DNA from 2 places in the Bradyrhizobium sp. 63_E2_N1_3 genome. Region 2 is predicted to be linked to the other one. Evidence: riboswitches for the same ligand, from Rfam matches in the RefSeq annotation. Region 2 holds a riboswitch; the other holds the start of a gene.

Region 1 (7,896 bases), 230 kb from region 2:
TGACGATGGCGGCGTCCACCATGGCGCCGATCGCAATCGCGATGCCACCCAGGCTCATGATGTTCGATCCCAGCCCGAGCAGCTTCATGGCGCCAAACGCCATCAACACGCCGACCGGCAACATCAGGATCGCGACGAGTGCGCTGCGGACATGCAGCAGGAACACGATGCAGACGAGCCCGACGACGATGCTCTCCTCGAACAGGGTATGCTTGAGGGTATCGATCGCCGCGTAGATCAGGTTCGACCGGTCGTAGACCGGCACGATCTCGACCGATTTCGGCAGGCTGCTCGCGATCTCCCTGAAGCGCTTCTTGACGTTTTCGATGACGTCGAGGGCGTTGACGCCGAACCGCTGCAGCACGATGCCGCTTGCGACCTCGCCCTCGCCGTTCAATTCGGCGATGCCGCGCCGCTCGTCGGGCCCGAGCTCGACGTTGGCGACGTCCCGCAGCAGCACCGGCGTGCCGTTGCTCGTCTTCAGCACGATGTTGCCGAGATCGTTGATGCTCTTGATGTAGCCCTTGCCGCGGATGACGTATTCGAACTCGGAGAGCTCGACGGTGCGGCCGCCGACGTCGGCGTTGCTGGCGCGGATCGCCTCACGTATTTTTTGCATGCTGATGCCGCGGTCGCGCATCCGCTGCGGGTCGAGGACCACGTTGTACTGCTTGACGAAGCCGCCGACGCTGGCGACCTCGGCGACGCCTTCGGCCTTGGCCAGCGCGAACTTCAGATTCCAGTCCTGGATCGTGCGCGTGTCCGCCAGGTTCAATTCCTTCGATATGACGGCGTATTGGTAGACCCAGCCGACGCCGGTCGCGTCGGGCCCGATGGTCGGGGTGACGCCGGCGGGAAGCCTGGACGCCGCGCCGTTCAGGAATTCCATGACGCGCGACCGCGCCCAATAGATGTCGGTGCCGTCCTCGAAGATCACATAGACGAAGGAGACGCCGAAGAACGAGAAGCCGCGTACGACCTTCGATTTCGGCACGGTGAGCATCGCCGTCGTCAGCGGATAGGTGACCTGATCCTCGATCACCTGCGGCGCCTGGCCGGGATACTCGGTGTAGACGATGACCTGCGTATCCGAGAGGTCCGGGATCGCATCCAGCGGAAGGTGAACCAGGGCATAGAGGCCGGCGGCGGCCGCGAAGCCGGCGCCGAACAGCACGAGCAGCAGATTGCGCGCCGACCAGGCGATGATGCGGGCGATCATTTGTGATCTCCCGTTGCATTGCCAGGGCCGGCGTCGGTGGCCTGGGATGCCGCCTCGCCAAACCCCTTCAGCGCGGCCTTCAGGTTGCTTTCCGCATCGATCAGGAAGTTGGCGGAGGTCACCACCGCCTCGCCGTCCGCGAGACCATGGCGCACCTCGACATAGCCGCCGCCGCGACGGCCGAGCTTGACTTCCCGCGGCTCGAAACGCCCTTCCCCCTTGTCGACGAGCACGGCCTGCCGGCTGCCGGTGTCGAGCACCGCGCTGTCCTGTATCGCCAGGACGGGCGCGGCATCGGCCGTGTCGATGTCGGCATCGACGTACATGTCGGGCAGCAGCACCGCGTCCGGATTGGCGAGCTCGATCCTGATGCGAACGGTGCGCGTGTCGCGGTTCACCTGCGGATAGACGACGGCGATGGTCCCGGTGAAGGTCCGGCCGGGGAAACTGCGCGCGCGCACCGCGACTGACTGCCCCACCGCGATGTTGCCGAGATCGCGCTCGGCCACGTCGACCAGCGCCCAGACCACCGAGGTGTCCGCGATCCGGAACAGAACGTCGCCGGGATTGGCCCGCATCCCTTCGATCGCATTGCGTTCGAGCACGACCCCGTCGCGCGGCGCAGACCAGCGTATGGCGACGGGCGCGGTGTGCGTCTTGTCCATCTCCGCAATGACGGACTCGGGAACGTCGAGATTGACCAGCCGCTGTCGCGAGCCGCGGCCGTACATCTCGACACCGCCGACCGTCTTGGAGGTGATCGTCGCAAGATATTCCGCCGCTGCGGACGCCACCGCCGAACTGTAGATTTCCATCAGCGGCTGGCCGGCCTTCACGCGCGTGCCGGTGGTCACGTCGGCGACCTTCTGCACGAAGCTTTCGGCGCGCATCGCGATCACCGACACGCGGCGTTCATCGAGCTGGATCGTGCCGGGCGCCTTCACCGAGACCCGGATCGAGCGCCGCGTGACGGGCTCGGACTTCACGCCCGCGCGCTGGATCTTGCCGGGCGACAGCTTCACCGTGCCGTCGTCGGTGTCGTCGCCTTCGTAAACGGCGACATAGTCCATCCCCATCGGATCCTTCTTTGGGACGGGCGACGTGTCGGGCAGCCCCATCGGATTGCGGTAGTAGAGGATTTTTCGCGGCGAAGCCGCTTGCGCCTTCGGTAGCGCCGGCGCGACGGCCGCTCCATCGTCGTCGTAGACCGGCAGATAGTCCCGCCCGCGGTCGTCCTTCTTCGGACCCGCAGACCAGAGCGACGCGCCGCTTGGATCGCGGTAGTAGAGCGGAGTTCGCTCCGCGGCGGCCGCAGCCGATGATATGTCGGCCTCAGCGAGCCAGCCCGCACCGTTCGAATGCCAGTAGTAGCCGGCCAGGACCAGGCCGCCGCCCAGCGCAAGTGCCGTCAGGAGACGCAGCGTTTTCATGTCGTGTATCCGCGCACCCGGGAGCGCGCGTCCGTGTGAAGGAAAAGGGGGAATGTCGGGCGCTGCCGGGCAGCGCCCGAACGCTCACTTGACCGCCGTGACGATCACCTTGCCGGTGACGGTCTCCGGTTCGCCCTGCACCTTCACGGACAGCGTCATCTGGTAGCGGCCAGCCATCGGCAGGTCCGTCTTGAAGGCGTACACACCAGGCTCCCTGGACGGCAGCGGCGCGACCGCCGATTCCATCTCGGCCATCCCGTCCGGGGCCATGTCGAGGCGGGTCTTGAAGATGACTGCGTCCGGTATCGGCTTGCCGGACTGCTTGTTCGTCAGGCGAACGGCGAGCGTGACGTCTTCGCCCTTCCTCATCTGCGGAGTGACGGGCTCGAAGGCGTAGTCGCCCGCGCCCGCCATCGCGGCTGAAGCGGCAAGCGAAAGGGTGGCGGCGAGAGCCGCGGTGCGGATTTTGGAAAGCATTGTCTTGTCCTCATGAATTGATCTTTCGCCGTGGCGCGTGAAGCGCGCACGTCAGTCGTCGTCGCGAGCAGGCATGCCGCTCGCGTCTCGGGCTTTGCGAGATCAGATTCGAGGAGGTCGGAAAGGAGGACTGCCGCCGCGGAAGGAAACGACCTGATCCGGGGGAATAGCCAACGTGCTGGCCATGACGGCGAGACGCTCGAACGCCACGGGCCTGACATCACCGAGCGCGATGATCCCACCGACGCAGCAGAAGCCCATCCCGCACTTGTAGCCGCCGCTATGGGAGCCTGTTCCCTTCATGTCGGGACAACAATCGTCCATCGACATGTCGGCGTCGCCGCTCATGTGCATGGCCGTCTGCATGCCATCCGACGACATTGCGAGGTTCGCCGCGGACGCGCCAACCGGCAGCATCGCCAAGGATATGGCGATGGCGACTGCCAGGATGGTACGGACGAACTGCATCAATATCGACTTACTTTGTCAGGCCGGAACTCGGCCTCAGTAGCATATTCGGGCACCAAAGGCAGTCATTGATCGTGGTCAAGCGTTCGTTACCCAGGCTGGTCCGGAGGCCGGGTTGGACGTTTCGACGCGGTCCTTCGGACTATCGTGCAAAACAGCAACACAAGGCCACCATCGACCGACCAGCCCGTCCAGCAGCCCGCGCGGATGTTGACGCGCTCATCCCCTGATGCCAGTTTCGTGATCGGTAGTGTCCGCAAGGACTCTTCAAGGGAATGCGGTGCGTCCACCTCAGTGGGCAATTCCGCGGCTGCCCCCGCAACTGTAGGCGGATAGTCGACGACCAAACAAACCACTGGAGCCCCGCTTGGGCCTCTGGGAAGGTGGTCGAAGGCGATGACCCGCGAGCCAGGAAACCTGCTGCCAGCCATGGTCACGCGCGAACGCATTGGGCGGGGTGCCCTGATGTCGGACAAGTAGCCGGTGCATCCGCCGCCTGGGGCGAAGGTGGATGACTAAGGCAACCGCGGTGACGGTTTGTTTGCGTCGCCGCAGAGCGTTGTTGTGCAACATTTTCATTTCCGTGCTGGCGCAAGGCCAGCGTTATCGCGTGCTTTCCTGATTACTCTGCTCTCGTCGGTGTCCTTGTCGTCCGCGGCGCTCGCGCAAAGCGCGGCGCAGGACAACCGCTCCCGGGAGGTCGGCCCGGTGATCGTGTCGCCGCCTGCGCCGCGACAGGCTCCTGCCGTCAGCCCCGGCACTCAGAAGCAGCGCGCCGCCCGGCGCGCCGCGGGACGCAATCGTGGCGCCCCTGCTGTCGCCGTTCCGGCCACGCAAGCTCCGAGCGGCCCGGTGCAGACGCCGCTCAACACGGCAGCCGTCACCGATGTCGGCTCCCGGCTCGGCATCACGGCGCGCGAGATGCCGGCGACCGTCGAGGTCATCAGTCAGCGGACGATGCAGGACCTGGGCATCCGGACCACGACCGACGTCGCCAAGGCTGCAGTCGGCGTCACCGGCGGCGATGCGCCCGGCGCGCCCGCCATCTTCTCGATGCGTGGCTTTTCCGGCGACCAGATCTCCACGCTCTACAACGGCATCCCGATCGGGCCGTCGACCATGACCGGCCGTCCCATGGACGTGGCTGGCCTCCAGCAGGTCGAGATCATCAAGGGACCGGACTCGCTGGTGGCGGGCCTCGGTGCGACCGGCGGCGCCATCAACTACGTGAACAAGGCGCCGCACACCGGACCAATCGTCAACGACGCCTTCACCTCCTACGATTCCTTCAACGGCTATCGCGCCGGTTACGGATCGGGCGGCAGCACGCTGATCAACGGCCTCGACTACCGCTTCGATATCAGCCATTTCAACAACAAGGGCTTTATCGACGACACCTATTCGAAGCTCAGCAACGTCTCGGGCCAGCTGAACTATCGCGTCAACGAGAACCTGAAGATCTGGGGCGCAACCGAATACAGGCAGGACAACGACCGCTTCTACTGGGGGACGCCGCTGGTGCCGGCGAACGCGCCGGGCATCGTGCCGACGTACGGCATCGTGTCCGGCGTCTGGAGCAACTATTACCTCGGCGGCGGCACGCCGGTCCCGGTCACCATCGACGCGCGCACGCTGACCACGAACTACAACGTGCTCGACAATCACAGCGGCGCCAACGAGCTCTGGCTGCGCAGCGGCTTTCAATGGGACATCACCAACAACATCTCGCTGAAAAGCCAAGTCTACGGCTATGACGCCCACCGGCACTGGTTCAACAACGAGATCTCGTCGTTCGACCAGACCGTAGGCAATTTCGCAGGCGCGCAGAGCATCTACCGCGAGCGCCTGGCGCTCGATCACGCGCAGCGGCTCTACGGCAACATCACCGACCTCACCGTCAATTCCAACGTCGCCGGAATGGACAATCGCTTCGTCGCCACCGTGGCGGCGAGCAGCAACCAGTTCAACGTCTCGCAGGACACGTTGTTCTTCAATGACTACGTCGATCTCCTCAATCCGGACCGCGGCCTCTACGGCCCGCGCAGCGACGAGAAGATCTACACCCATCTCGACACCACCTCGCTGTCGTTCGAGGACCGGCTCAAGCTGACCTCGACCTTCGCGCTGATCGGCGGCATCCGTTTTGAGAATATCGAGCTGTCGCGGACCCGCTTCGACGAGACTGGCCTCCTGAAAGCCAGCTATCCTTTCTCGAAGACGTTCAATCCGGTCACCGGACGCATCGGCTACACCTGGGACATCGCGCCCGGCGTGATGCTTTACGGCCAGTACGCGACGGCGGCGGACCCGACGGTCGCGAACATCTTCATCCTCAGGCCCACGACGCCGCTGCTGCTCACGACGTCGCGAACCTACGAGACCGGCGTGAAGCTGCTGTCGGCCGACAAGCGCGCGGAGGCCACGCTCTCGGCCTTCGACATCGAGCGCAAGAACGTCTACGTCCCCGAAAGCGGCATCCTCTTCAACGTCGCCGGCAAGATGGCCTCCAAGGGCGTCGAGATTGCCGCCGCGGTCAATCCGGTCGCGGGCCTGAAACTATGGGGCAACGTCGCCTTCGTGCAGTCGCGCTTCATCGACTTCACCTATGTCGACGGCAATGGCGACTTCCAGTCCTATTCGGGCAAGACGCCGCCCAACGTTCCCAACTTCATCGCCAACGCCGGCGCCTCCTATCGCTTCGACACGAAGCTGCCGGTGGAGATCGGCGGCCTCGTCCGTCACGTCGGCGACCGCTTCAACTTCCAGGACAATCTGGTCACGATGGACGCCTACACGATCTTCGACGCATACGCGTTCGTCGATATTCCAAAAGCCTATTTCCCGGGCGTCGACCAGACCCGGATCAGCTTTCGCGTGAGGAACCTGACCAACAAGCTCTACGCGGCCTGGGGCGATCCGGGTTACACCGACCAGATCATCCTGGGCGCGCCGCGCAGCTACGAGGTCGCGGCTTCGTTCAAGTGGTAGTCGCGGATCACCTCGTCCGCGCCGTGGCGGGAGGTGTCACGCGACAGTAGGACGCAATCGCAAATCGATTGCGCCGTTGAAGCCGCGGGTCTCGAGAGCTATCGATCAACGAAACCTCGCTTCCATCGGGAGGAACGCATGAGCACCATCACCGGCGGTTGTCACTGTGGCGCAATCCGCTATCAGGTCGAGGGCGAAGCGATCGTGCACGCGCTGTGTCACTGCCGCGATTGCAGGCTTCACGCGGGCGCTCCCGTCGTCGGCTGGACGATGTACGCGGACGATGCCGTCAAGGTGACCAAGGGCGAGCCCAAGGTGTATCACTCCTCGGAACATGCCTGGCGGCACTTTTGCGGCGACTGCGGAACCGGCCTGTTTTATGTCAATGCCGACATGTTACCCGGGGTCATCGACGTCCAGAGCGCGACCTACGACGATCCCGATGCCGTACCGGCGACGATGCACATCCAGGTCGCAGAGCGCCTTCGATGGATGGAGCGCGCGCACGAACTGCCGACATTCGACCGCTATCCTCCGCCACCGTAGCGGCGCGCGCGAAGCGTTCGCCGTCTGGATGGAACCGCACAAACACCATCTTGCAACGGCCGGACGATCTCACGTAGATTGATCGGCGTGGGGACGAAGCAGACTCCCCGTGAGACCTCGGTCCAAGCTCTGCGCAGCACGCCATTCGTGGAGCTTGCGCATGGATACCGAACGCCACCCTCCTCTCCGCCCTACCGTTGCCATCCTCTCCCGCGGCGACGCTGCCGCGCGCCGGGACACGACGGCACAAAACAGCCGCTTCGTCCGCGTTTTCGAAGCACTCGCCGCGGTCGGCATCGAAGCCCGGCCGGTGATCTACGACGAGATCTTCGCCGACGCCGTCCGCGATCAACTGCTCGCCGTCGATGGCGTGCTCGTCTGGGTCGATCCGATCCATCAGGGCAAGACGCGCGAGGCCCTCGACCCGCTGCTTCGCGACGTTGCGGCGCAAGGGCCATGGGTGAGCGCACATCCCGACGTGATCCTGAAGATGGGCGTCAAGGACGTGCTCTACCGAACGCGTCATCTCGGCTGGGGAGCCGACACGCATCGCTATGACACCGCCGCAAGCTTCCGCGCCGAATTTCCTTCGCGCCTTCAGGCGAACGGTCCGCGCGTGCTCAAGCAAAATCGCGGCAATGGTGGCCAAGGGGTGTGGAAGGTGGAGGCCCTGCCCAACGCGGACGCCATGGTTCGCGTGCTGCATGCCCAACGCGGCAGTCTACCCGAGGACATGCCGCTCGATGCCTTGCTCGCCCGCTGCGAACC
Region 2 (7,896 bases):
CGACCGCCATAGGAATACACGGCGTCGATGCGCGCGCGTGCGACTTCCGCGGCGAGCAAGCTCGCATCGGCGGTTCCGCCCAGAATGAGGGCGCGCGTCATGGCTGATCCCTGGCTGACCATCATCGGTATCGGCGAAGATGGCCTTGCCGGGCTGTCCGAGGCAAGCCGAAAGGCGCTTGCCAAGGCAGAAACTGTTTTTGGTGGCGAGCGTCATCTCGCGCTTGCTGATGTGGAGGGGCGCGGTCGCCCGTGGCCGGTGCCGTTCGACGCAGACATCGTGGTGAGCTGCCGCGGCCGGCCGACGGTGGTACTCGCCTCCGGCGATCCGTTCTGGCACGGTGCCGGTGCAAGTCTCGCCGAGAAGCTCGATGCCAACGAGTGGATCGCGCATTCGGCGCCATCGACCTTCTCGCTCGCCGCCGCGCGGCTCGGCTGGCGCCTCGAAGCCATTGCCTGTCTCGGGCTTCATGCCGCGCCGTTCGAGCGTCTCGTGCCGTATCTGGCGCCCGGTGCGCGCATCATTTGCCTCATGCGTGACGGCAAGGCGGCCGGTGATCTCGCCAAATGGCTGAGCGAGCGCGGGTGGGGCGCCTCGGCGTTCTGGACTCTCGCCGCGCTCGGCGGGGCGCGCGAAAGCATCGCTGAGCATCGTGCCGACGGCTTTGCGGGCGATCTCGCCGAAAACCTGGTCGCAGTGGCCGTCGAGGCGAGGGGCGGGCAAGGCATTCCCCGCAGCTCCGGCCTGTCCGACGATCTCTTTGCTCACGACGGCCAGATCACCAAACGGCCGGTGCGCGCGCTGGCGCTCTCGGCGCTGGCGCCGCGTCCCGGCGAGCGGCTGTGGGATATCGGCGCGGGTTCTGGCTCGATCTCGGTCGAATGGGCGCTGTGCGGCGGGACGGCGAGCGCCATCGAGGCGCGCGAGGATCGTGCCGCGAATATCCGCAGCAATGCAACAGCGTTCGGATTGGCGCATCGGATCACCGTCATCACGGGGAGCGCGCCCGAAGCTCTTGCCGGACTGGAAGCGCCGGACGCGGTCTTCATCGGTGGCGGTCTCGATATCGAGATGTTCGATGCCATCTGGTCACGGCTTGTGCCGGGTGCTCGGCTCGTCGCGCATGCGGTGACGCTGGAAACGGAAGCGCTGCTCGGCGAGCTGCACCAGCGCCATGGCGGCGAGTTGATGCGGGTCGAGATTGCCCATGCCGCGCCGCTCGGCCGCTACCGGTCCTGGGAAGCGTCGCGGCCCGTGGTGCAATGGAGTGCGGTTCGATGAAAGTCGCCGGACTCGGATTCAAGAAGGATGTCACGCTGGCTTCGCTGCGCGAGGCGCTGCTGGCGGCCGGTGGTCCCGAGGGCCTTGCGGCGGTCGCGACTGTTAGCGACAAGGCGGAAGCGGAGCCGCTCAAACAGCTCGCGCGCGAATGCGGCGTGCCGATCAAGGCAGTCTCGGCTGAAGCGTTGGCTAACATCCACACGCCGACGCAGTCAAAACTCGTCGCGGAAAAGTTCGGCACGGGCTCGGTCGCTGAAGCCGCTGCGCTCGTTGCGGCTGGCCCTCGCGCGCGATTGATTGCGACGCGGGCGGTCTCGCGGGATCGCACCGCGACCGCCGCGATCGCGGAAGGAGACGGCGCATGACGGTGCACTTCATCGGTGCCGGGCCGGGCGCTCCGGATTTGCTGACGTTGCGCGGACGCGACTTGATCGCGGCCTGTCCGGTCTGCCTCTATGCGGGCTCGCTGGTGCCCGAGGGCGTGCTGGCGCATTGCCCGCCCGGCGCCCGCATCGTCAACACCGCACCGCTGTCGCTCGACGAGATCATCGCGGAGATCGCTGCCGCGCATTCGGACGGCAAGGATGTTGCCCGCTTGCATTCGGGCGATCTCGCGATCTGGTCGGCGATGGGCGAGCAGCTTCGCCGCCTGCGCGCGCTCGGTATTCCCTACACGGTCACGCCGGGCGTGCCGTCCTTCTCGGCTGCAGCAGCTGCACTAGAGGCTGAGCTGACGCTGCCCGGTCTTGCCCAGTCAGTGGTGCTGACGCGCACGCCGGGCCGCGCCAGCGCGATGCCTGAGGGCGAAAAGCTCGCAGCGTTCGCCGCCACCGGAGCGGTGCTCGCGATCCATCTGTCGATCCATCTGCTCGACAAGGTCGTCGCAGAGCTCACGCCGCATTACGGCGCGGATTGCCCCGTCGCGATCGTCTGGCGTGCGAGCTGGCCGGACCAGCGCATCGTTCGCGCCACGCTGGCGACGCTCGATGCCGCCGTCGGCACCGAGATGGAGCGCACGGCGCTGATCCTAGTCGGCAAGACGCTTGGTGCTGCGGATTTTGACGAGAGCCGTCTCTATGCCGTCGACTACGACCGCCGCTATCGGCCGGTCGGTGCCGATCCGCGCTTTCCGGAGGCATCGTGATGCCGGCAGGGCTCGTCATCTCCGCGCCGGCCTCCGGCGTCGGCAAGACCACGCTGACGCTGGCGCTGGCGCGCGCCTGGCGCAATCGCGGATTGAACGTGCAGTGCTTCAAGAGCGGGCCCGATTATATCGATCCCGCCTTCCATGCCGCTGCGACGGGGCGCGCTTCCGTCAACGTCGATAGCTGGGCGATGGATCGCGGGGCGATAGCTCATCTCGTCGGTCGCGGCACTGATGCCGATGTCGTGCTCGCGGAGGGCTCGATGGGCCTGTTCGACGGCGTCGCCGCGCGCGGCGTCTCCGGCACCGGCGCCACCGCCGACATTGCTGAGATGCTGGGCTGGCCGGTGCTGCTGGTGATCGATCCCTCCGGACAGGCGCAGACGGCGGCGGCGATCGCCGCAGGCCTTCGTGACTATCGCGCCGGTGTGCGCCTTGCCGGCGTGGTGCTCAACCGCGTCGCCAGCCCACGTCATGAAGATCTCGTGCGGCGTGCACTCAACGACGCCGGCATCGCCGTGTTCGGCGCGCTGCCGCGCCATGCCGAGATCAGCCTGCCGAAACGGCATCTCGGCCTGGTGCAGGCCGAGGAGCAGGCCGAGATCGGCAAGCTGATCGACGAAGCCGCGCGCTTCGTCGCCGAGCATGTCGATCTCGATGCGGTGCTGCGATCGGCAGCGAGCTGGTCGCCGCAACCGGCGGCAAACGGCATGAATGTGACGCCGCCCGGGCAGCGCATTGCGTTGGCCCGCGATGCCGCGTTCTCCTTCATCTATCCGCACATGCTGGAAGCCTGGCGCGCGGCGGGCGCCGAGATATCGACCTTCTCGCCGCTTGCCGATGAAGCGCCTGACGCGAGTGCCGATGTCTGCTGGCTGCCCGGCGGCTACCCTGAGCTGCACGCGGGGAAGATCGCGGCCAATGCTCGCTTTCGCGACGGTCTGCGTGCCTTCGCTGACAAACGGCCGGTGCACGGCGAATGCGGGGGCTACATGGTGCTGGGAACCGCTCTGACCGACGCCGACGGCGTCCGTCATGAGATGACGGGCCTGCTCGGACTGGAGACGAGCTTTGCCAAGCGCCGCATGCATCTCGGCTATCGTCTCGCTGCGCTCGCCGCGCCGATGCCGGGCCATCAGGCCGGCGCGCGCCTGCGCGGTCATGAGTTCCACTATTCGACGATTATCGCGCAGCCGGATACGCCGCTGGCGGTCGTGCACGATGCAACAGGCGCGGTCATCGCCGAGACCGGCTCGCGCCGCGGTCATGCCACCGGCACGTTCTTCCATCTGATCGCGGAGGATCGGTGAGCGGTTTTGTCACTTTCATCTCGGCCGGCCCCGGCGACCCGGAGCTCCTCACGCTCAAAGGTGCCGCGCGGCTGCGCGATGCCGACGTCGTGCTCTATGACGACCTCGCCTCCGGTGCGATCCTCGATCTGGCCCGGCCCGGCGCCAATCTCGTCGCGGTCGGGAAGCGGGCAGGGCGGCCCTCGACCAAGCAGCACCACGTCAACCGCCTGCTGGTCGACTATGCCGCGGCTGGTGTCCGTGTGGTGCGGCTGAAATCGGGCGATGCGGGTATCTTTGGCCGGCTCGAGGAGGAGCTGGAGGCGCTGCGCGAAGCTGGCATCGGCTACGAGATCATTCCCGGAATCACCTCGGCCTGTGTCGCCGCTGCGCAAGCCGGCATTCCCCTGACCCGGCGCCACACCTCGCGCCGGGTGCAGTTCGTGACCGGGGCCGATGTCACCGGCGAGCTGCCGCAGAATTTGAACTGGGCGGCGCTGGCTGATCCCGAAGCGACCACCGTGGTCTATATGGGCCGGCGCACCTTTCCGGCGCTTGTCGCAAAATTGATCGAGCACGGCCTCGCGCCTGATACCCCGGCGCTGTTCGCCGAATCCCTCGGTCGTCCCGACGAGCGGCTGGTCCGCACCACCATTGCCGAGCTGGCCGAGCAACTTGCGCGGGGCGGCGCTGCCTCGACGGCCGCCGTGATCCTGTTCGGCGCACTGGCCGGGGATTATCCGTCATGACCGTCCCGGCCGCCCTTCGCCCCTTGACGCCCGGCTGGCGAAAGGGGCACACAGGAGATGCATGGTGCTCGAGGCGGCGCAAACCGCCGGAGCATAATCGGGAATGGGGGTGGGCGGACAGTTGCGCCGCCCAAAACCCCAGCCGCCCCCGCGACTGTAAGCGGTGAGGGACTCCGATCAGCCACTGGGCCGCAAGGCCCGGGAAGGCCGGAGAACCCCAGTGAACCGCGAGCCAGGAGACCGGCCGTGCATGTCTTGTGGCCAAGGCCGTCGGGTGTGACGGCAGGAAGGAACTGAACCATGCATATCGAACCCGGAGTCGTATCGGGCGCCAAGCTCGTGTTGAGTTACGCAACCGGCATCGCCGTCGGCGGCGTTGCGCTGAAGCTCGCGGTCGAGACCGTGCGCGAGCAGGGCATCACGTCGTTCGCGGCGCGGACGCTCGCCACCACGGGCCTCGTGTTCGTCTTCTTCGAGATCCTGCCGCACTTCCCGGTCGGCGTCTCCGAGGTGCACTTCATCCTCGGCTCGACCCTGTTCCTGCTGTTTGGGGCAGCGCCCGCGGCCTTCGGCCTTGCGTTCGGACTGTTGTTCCAGGGCATCTTCTTCGAGCCGCCCGATCTGCCGCAATTCGGCATGAACGTCACCACGCTGCTGGTGCCGCTGTTCGGGATCCAGGCGATCGCCGCGCGGATCATTGCCCGCAACACCGCCTATGTCGATCTCAGGTATCGCCAGGCGCTGGCGCTTTCGACCACGTATCAGGCCGGCGTCATCGCCTGGGTCGCGTTCTGGGCGCTCTATGGCTCGGGCTTCGGTGCGACCAACCTCGTCAACATCGCGACCTTCGCGGCCTCCTACGCGCTCGTCATCGTGATCGAGCCGCTGGCCGACCTCGGTGTGCTGGCGCTGGCGAAGTCGCTGCGCGGCGTCACCGCGCCCGGCCTCGTTACCCCGCGTTTGCATAACGCGGCTTGAGAGAGACAAGCGAACGGGCGGCCGTGATGGCCGCCCTTCGCACTCACGATGCTCACGCTCTCCCTGATAGGCATCGGTTGCGGCGATCCCGAGCAGCTCACGCGCGCCGCCGTTCAAGCCATCAACGCGGCCGATCTCATCCTGATCCCGCGCAAGGGGACGGCGAAGTCCGATCTCGCAGATCTCAGGCGGACGATCTGCGCGGATGTGCTCACCAATCAAACGACGCGCATTGCCGAGTTCGATCTTCCCGTGCGCGATGCCGGTGAAGCGGATTATCACAAGGGCGTGGACGATTGGCACGAGGCCGTGGCCGCGGCCTGGTCGCAGACGATCGCCAGCCATCTCGGTGATGATGGCAAGGTCGCGCTGCTGATCTGGGGCGATCCTTCGCTCTACGATTCCTCGCTGCGCATTGCGCGGCGGCTCGATCCCTTGCCTGATATCGAAGTTGTGCCCGGCATCACCTCGATCCAGGCGCTGTGCGCGGCGCATGCGCTGCCGCTCAACGACATCGGCGAACCCTTCCTCGTCACGACGGGGCGCCGCTTGCGCGAGGGCGGCTGGCCGCAAGGCGTCGATACCGTGGTGGTGATGCTCGACGGCGGCACGGCGTTCCAGTCGCTCGATCCTGCGGGGCTGCACATCTGGTGGGGCGCTTATCTCGGCATGCCCGATCAGATCGTCATGTCGGGCGTTCTGGCCGAGATCGGCCCGCACATCATCGCCGCGCGACAGGATGCGCGCGAGCGGCACGGCTGGATCATGGACAGCTACATTCTCAAGCGCAGGCCGTAAGCGAGGCAGCATGCTCCCTGAATGGGTCACCCGGAAATGCCCCGATGTCTCCGCTGTCCATCGCGAGGCGGCGCTCGCGCGTCAGGCGCAACTGACGAAGCCGGCTGGCGCGCTCGGCCGGCTGGAGCAGCTTGCGGTCGAGCTTGCGGGCCTGCAGGCGACCGAGCAGCCGCGTGCCGCGCGGGTGCCGATCATCGTCTTCGCCGGCGATCACGGCATCGTCGCGCAGGGCGTGTCGGCCTATCCGCAAGGAGTGACCATCGCGATGATGGCGAATTTTGCCTCGGGCGGTGCCGCGATCTCGGTGCTGGCGCGTGAGCTTGGCTCAAACCTTGAGGTCGTCGACGCCGGTACGCTGGCACAGGAGGAGATGGCAGGAATCGTCACCGACAAGCCGCGCAGCGGCACGCGCGACTTCAGCGTGGAAGCCGCGCTCACCCCCACGGAGCTGGCATTCGCCTTCGAAGCCGGTCAGCGCGCAGTCGCGCGCGCAGACGCCGGCAGGCCCGATCTCCTGATCTTCGGCGAGATGGGCATCGGCAATACCACGACGTCGGCGGCGATTGCGGCGAGCCTGCTTGGCATCAGTGCCGAGGAGATCGCGGGCAGCGGTACCGGCGTCGATGCGGCCGGCCGTGCGCACAAGGCGCGCGTGATCGACGCTGCGATCGTGCGGCATGGCGTTGCAGGTGCTTCGCCGGAAAAGATCCTGTGCGCCGTCGGCGGCCTCGAAATCTCGGCGATCTGCGGCGCCATCATTGCGGCTGCACAAGCCCGCATTCCCGTGTTGATCGATGGCTTCATCGTATCCGTGGCCGCGTTGGCGGCGGTGCGGCTGAACCCGTCGTGCCAGCCATTCCTGCTGCCGTCGCATCAATCGGCGGAGCAGGGGCATCGGCTGGTGCTGCGCGCGCTGAACGTGCAGCCGTTGATCAGCCTCGATCTCAGGCTCGGCGAAGGATCGGGTGCCGCCATCGCGCTGCCGCTGGTGCGGCTCGCGTGCAGCCTTCACAACGGCATGGCGACCTTCGCGCAGGCCAACGTGCCGGATCGCCCGGCCTGATCCAGCTCAAGCCGCGCGCTGATTGACCGCGACGACGCGCCAGCCGGTGGCGAGCCGGTCGATCCGGGTCAGTGACAACGGATCGATCACGAAGCGCAGGGCCGCTTGTGGTGTCAGATCCAGAGCAATGCAGAGTGCGGCGCGGATCGTGCCGGAGTGCACGACGAGCGTTGCTGAGCCGGCGCCGATTTGCGCGAGACCCAGCCGGACGCGCGCGACCTGATCCTCAAAACTTTCGCCGCCCGGCGGCCGGCCGCGCGCCGGATTGCTCCAGAACTGCGCATAGGCCTCGCCGCCGGTCGCCGCGAGCTCGTCATGCCGCAGGCCGGTCCAGTCGCCAAAATCCTGCTCACTGAATTCGGGCACCAACGCGGGTTCGAGTCCCAGCGCGCGCGCCGTCTCAACCGTACGTCGCGCCGGGCTCGCCAAGCTCGCAGCATCTGGCGGAAGCCTCTGCCGCAACGCCTCCAGCTGCACGCGATCGCCGAGATCGGCGGGCGCGTCGGCTGCGTGGATCGTCCCTTTGGCGCCGTCGACGGGCGCATGCCGTATCAGCCAGAGGAAGGTCTCGCCTTCCATGCCTATCTCCAGGGA

Evidence for each region. A riboswitch is a leader RNA that binds a small molecule or an ion and turns the genes downstream of it on or off. The one in region 2 is predicted to bind cobalamin.
Region 1: it holds a riboswitch for cobalamin, as region 2 does, so the genes downstream of both, AB7531_RS31560 (TonB-dependent receptor) here and AB7531_RS30570 (energy-coupling factor ABC transporter permease) in region 2, are expected to answer to the same signal.

The regions. Positions count from the first base shown of each region.
Region 1 is NZ_CP197235.1:6,608,018-6,615,913, forward strand. It holds gene AB7531_RS31540 (efflux RND transporter permease subunit) at 1-1,219, opposite strand, end outside; gene AB7531_RS31545 (efflux RND transporter periplasmic adaptor subunit) at 1,216-2,649, opposite strand; gene AB7531_RS31550 (FixH family protein) at 2,734-3,126, opposite strand; gene AB7531_RS31555 (hypothetical protein) at 3,229-3,594, opposite strand; cobalamin riboswitch at 3,826-4,033, shown strand; gene AB7531_RS31560 (TonB-dependent receptor) at 4,234-6,582, shown strand; gene AB7531_RS31565 (GFA family protein) at 6,721-7,128, shown strand; gene AB7531_RS31570 (Cj0069 family protein) at 7,289-7,896, shown strand, end outside.
Region 2 is NZ_CP197235.1:6,379,820-6,387,715, reverse strand. It holds gene AB7531_RS30600 (cobalt-precorrin-6A reductase) at 1-101, opposite strand, end outside; gene AB7531_RS30595 (bifunctional cobalt-precorrin-7 (C(5))-methyltransferase/cobalt-precorrin-6B (C(15))-methyltransferase) at 100-1,281, shown strand; gene AB7531_RS30590 (cobalamin biosynthesis protein) at 1,278-1,646, shown strand; gene cobM (precorrin-4 C(11)-methyltransferase) at 1,643-2,425, shown strand; gene AB7531_RS30580 (cobyrinate a,c-diamide synthase) at 2,425-3,735, shown strand; gene cobA (uroporphyrinogen-III C-methyltransferase) at 3,732-4,463, shown strand; cobalamin riboswitch at 4,509-4,726, shown strand; gene AB7531_RS30570 (energy-coupling factor ABC transporter permease) at 4,764-5,441, shown strand; gene cobF (precorrin-6A synthase (deacetylating)) at 5,490-6,239, shown strand; gene cobT (nicotinate-nucleotide--dimethylbenzimidazole phosphoribosyltransferase) at 6,250-7,302, shown strand; gene AB7531_RS30555 (histidine phosphatase family protein) at 7,309-7,881, opposite strand.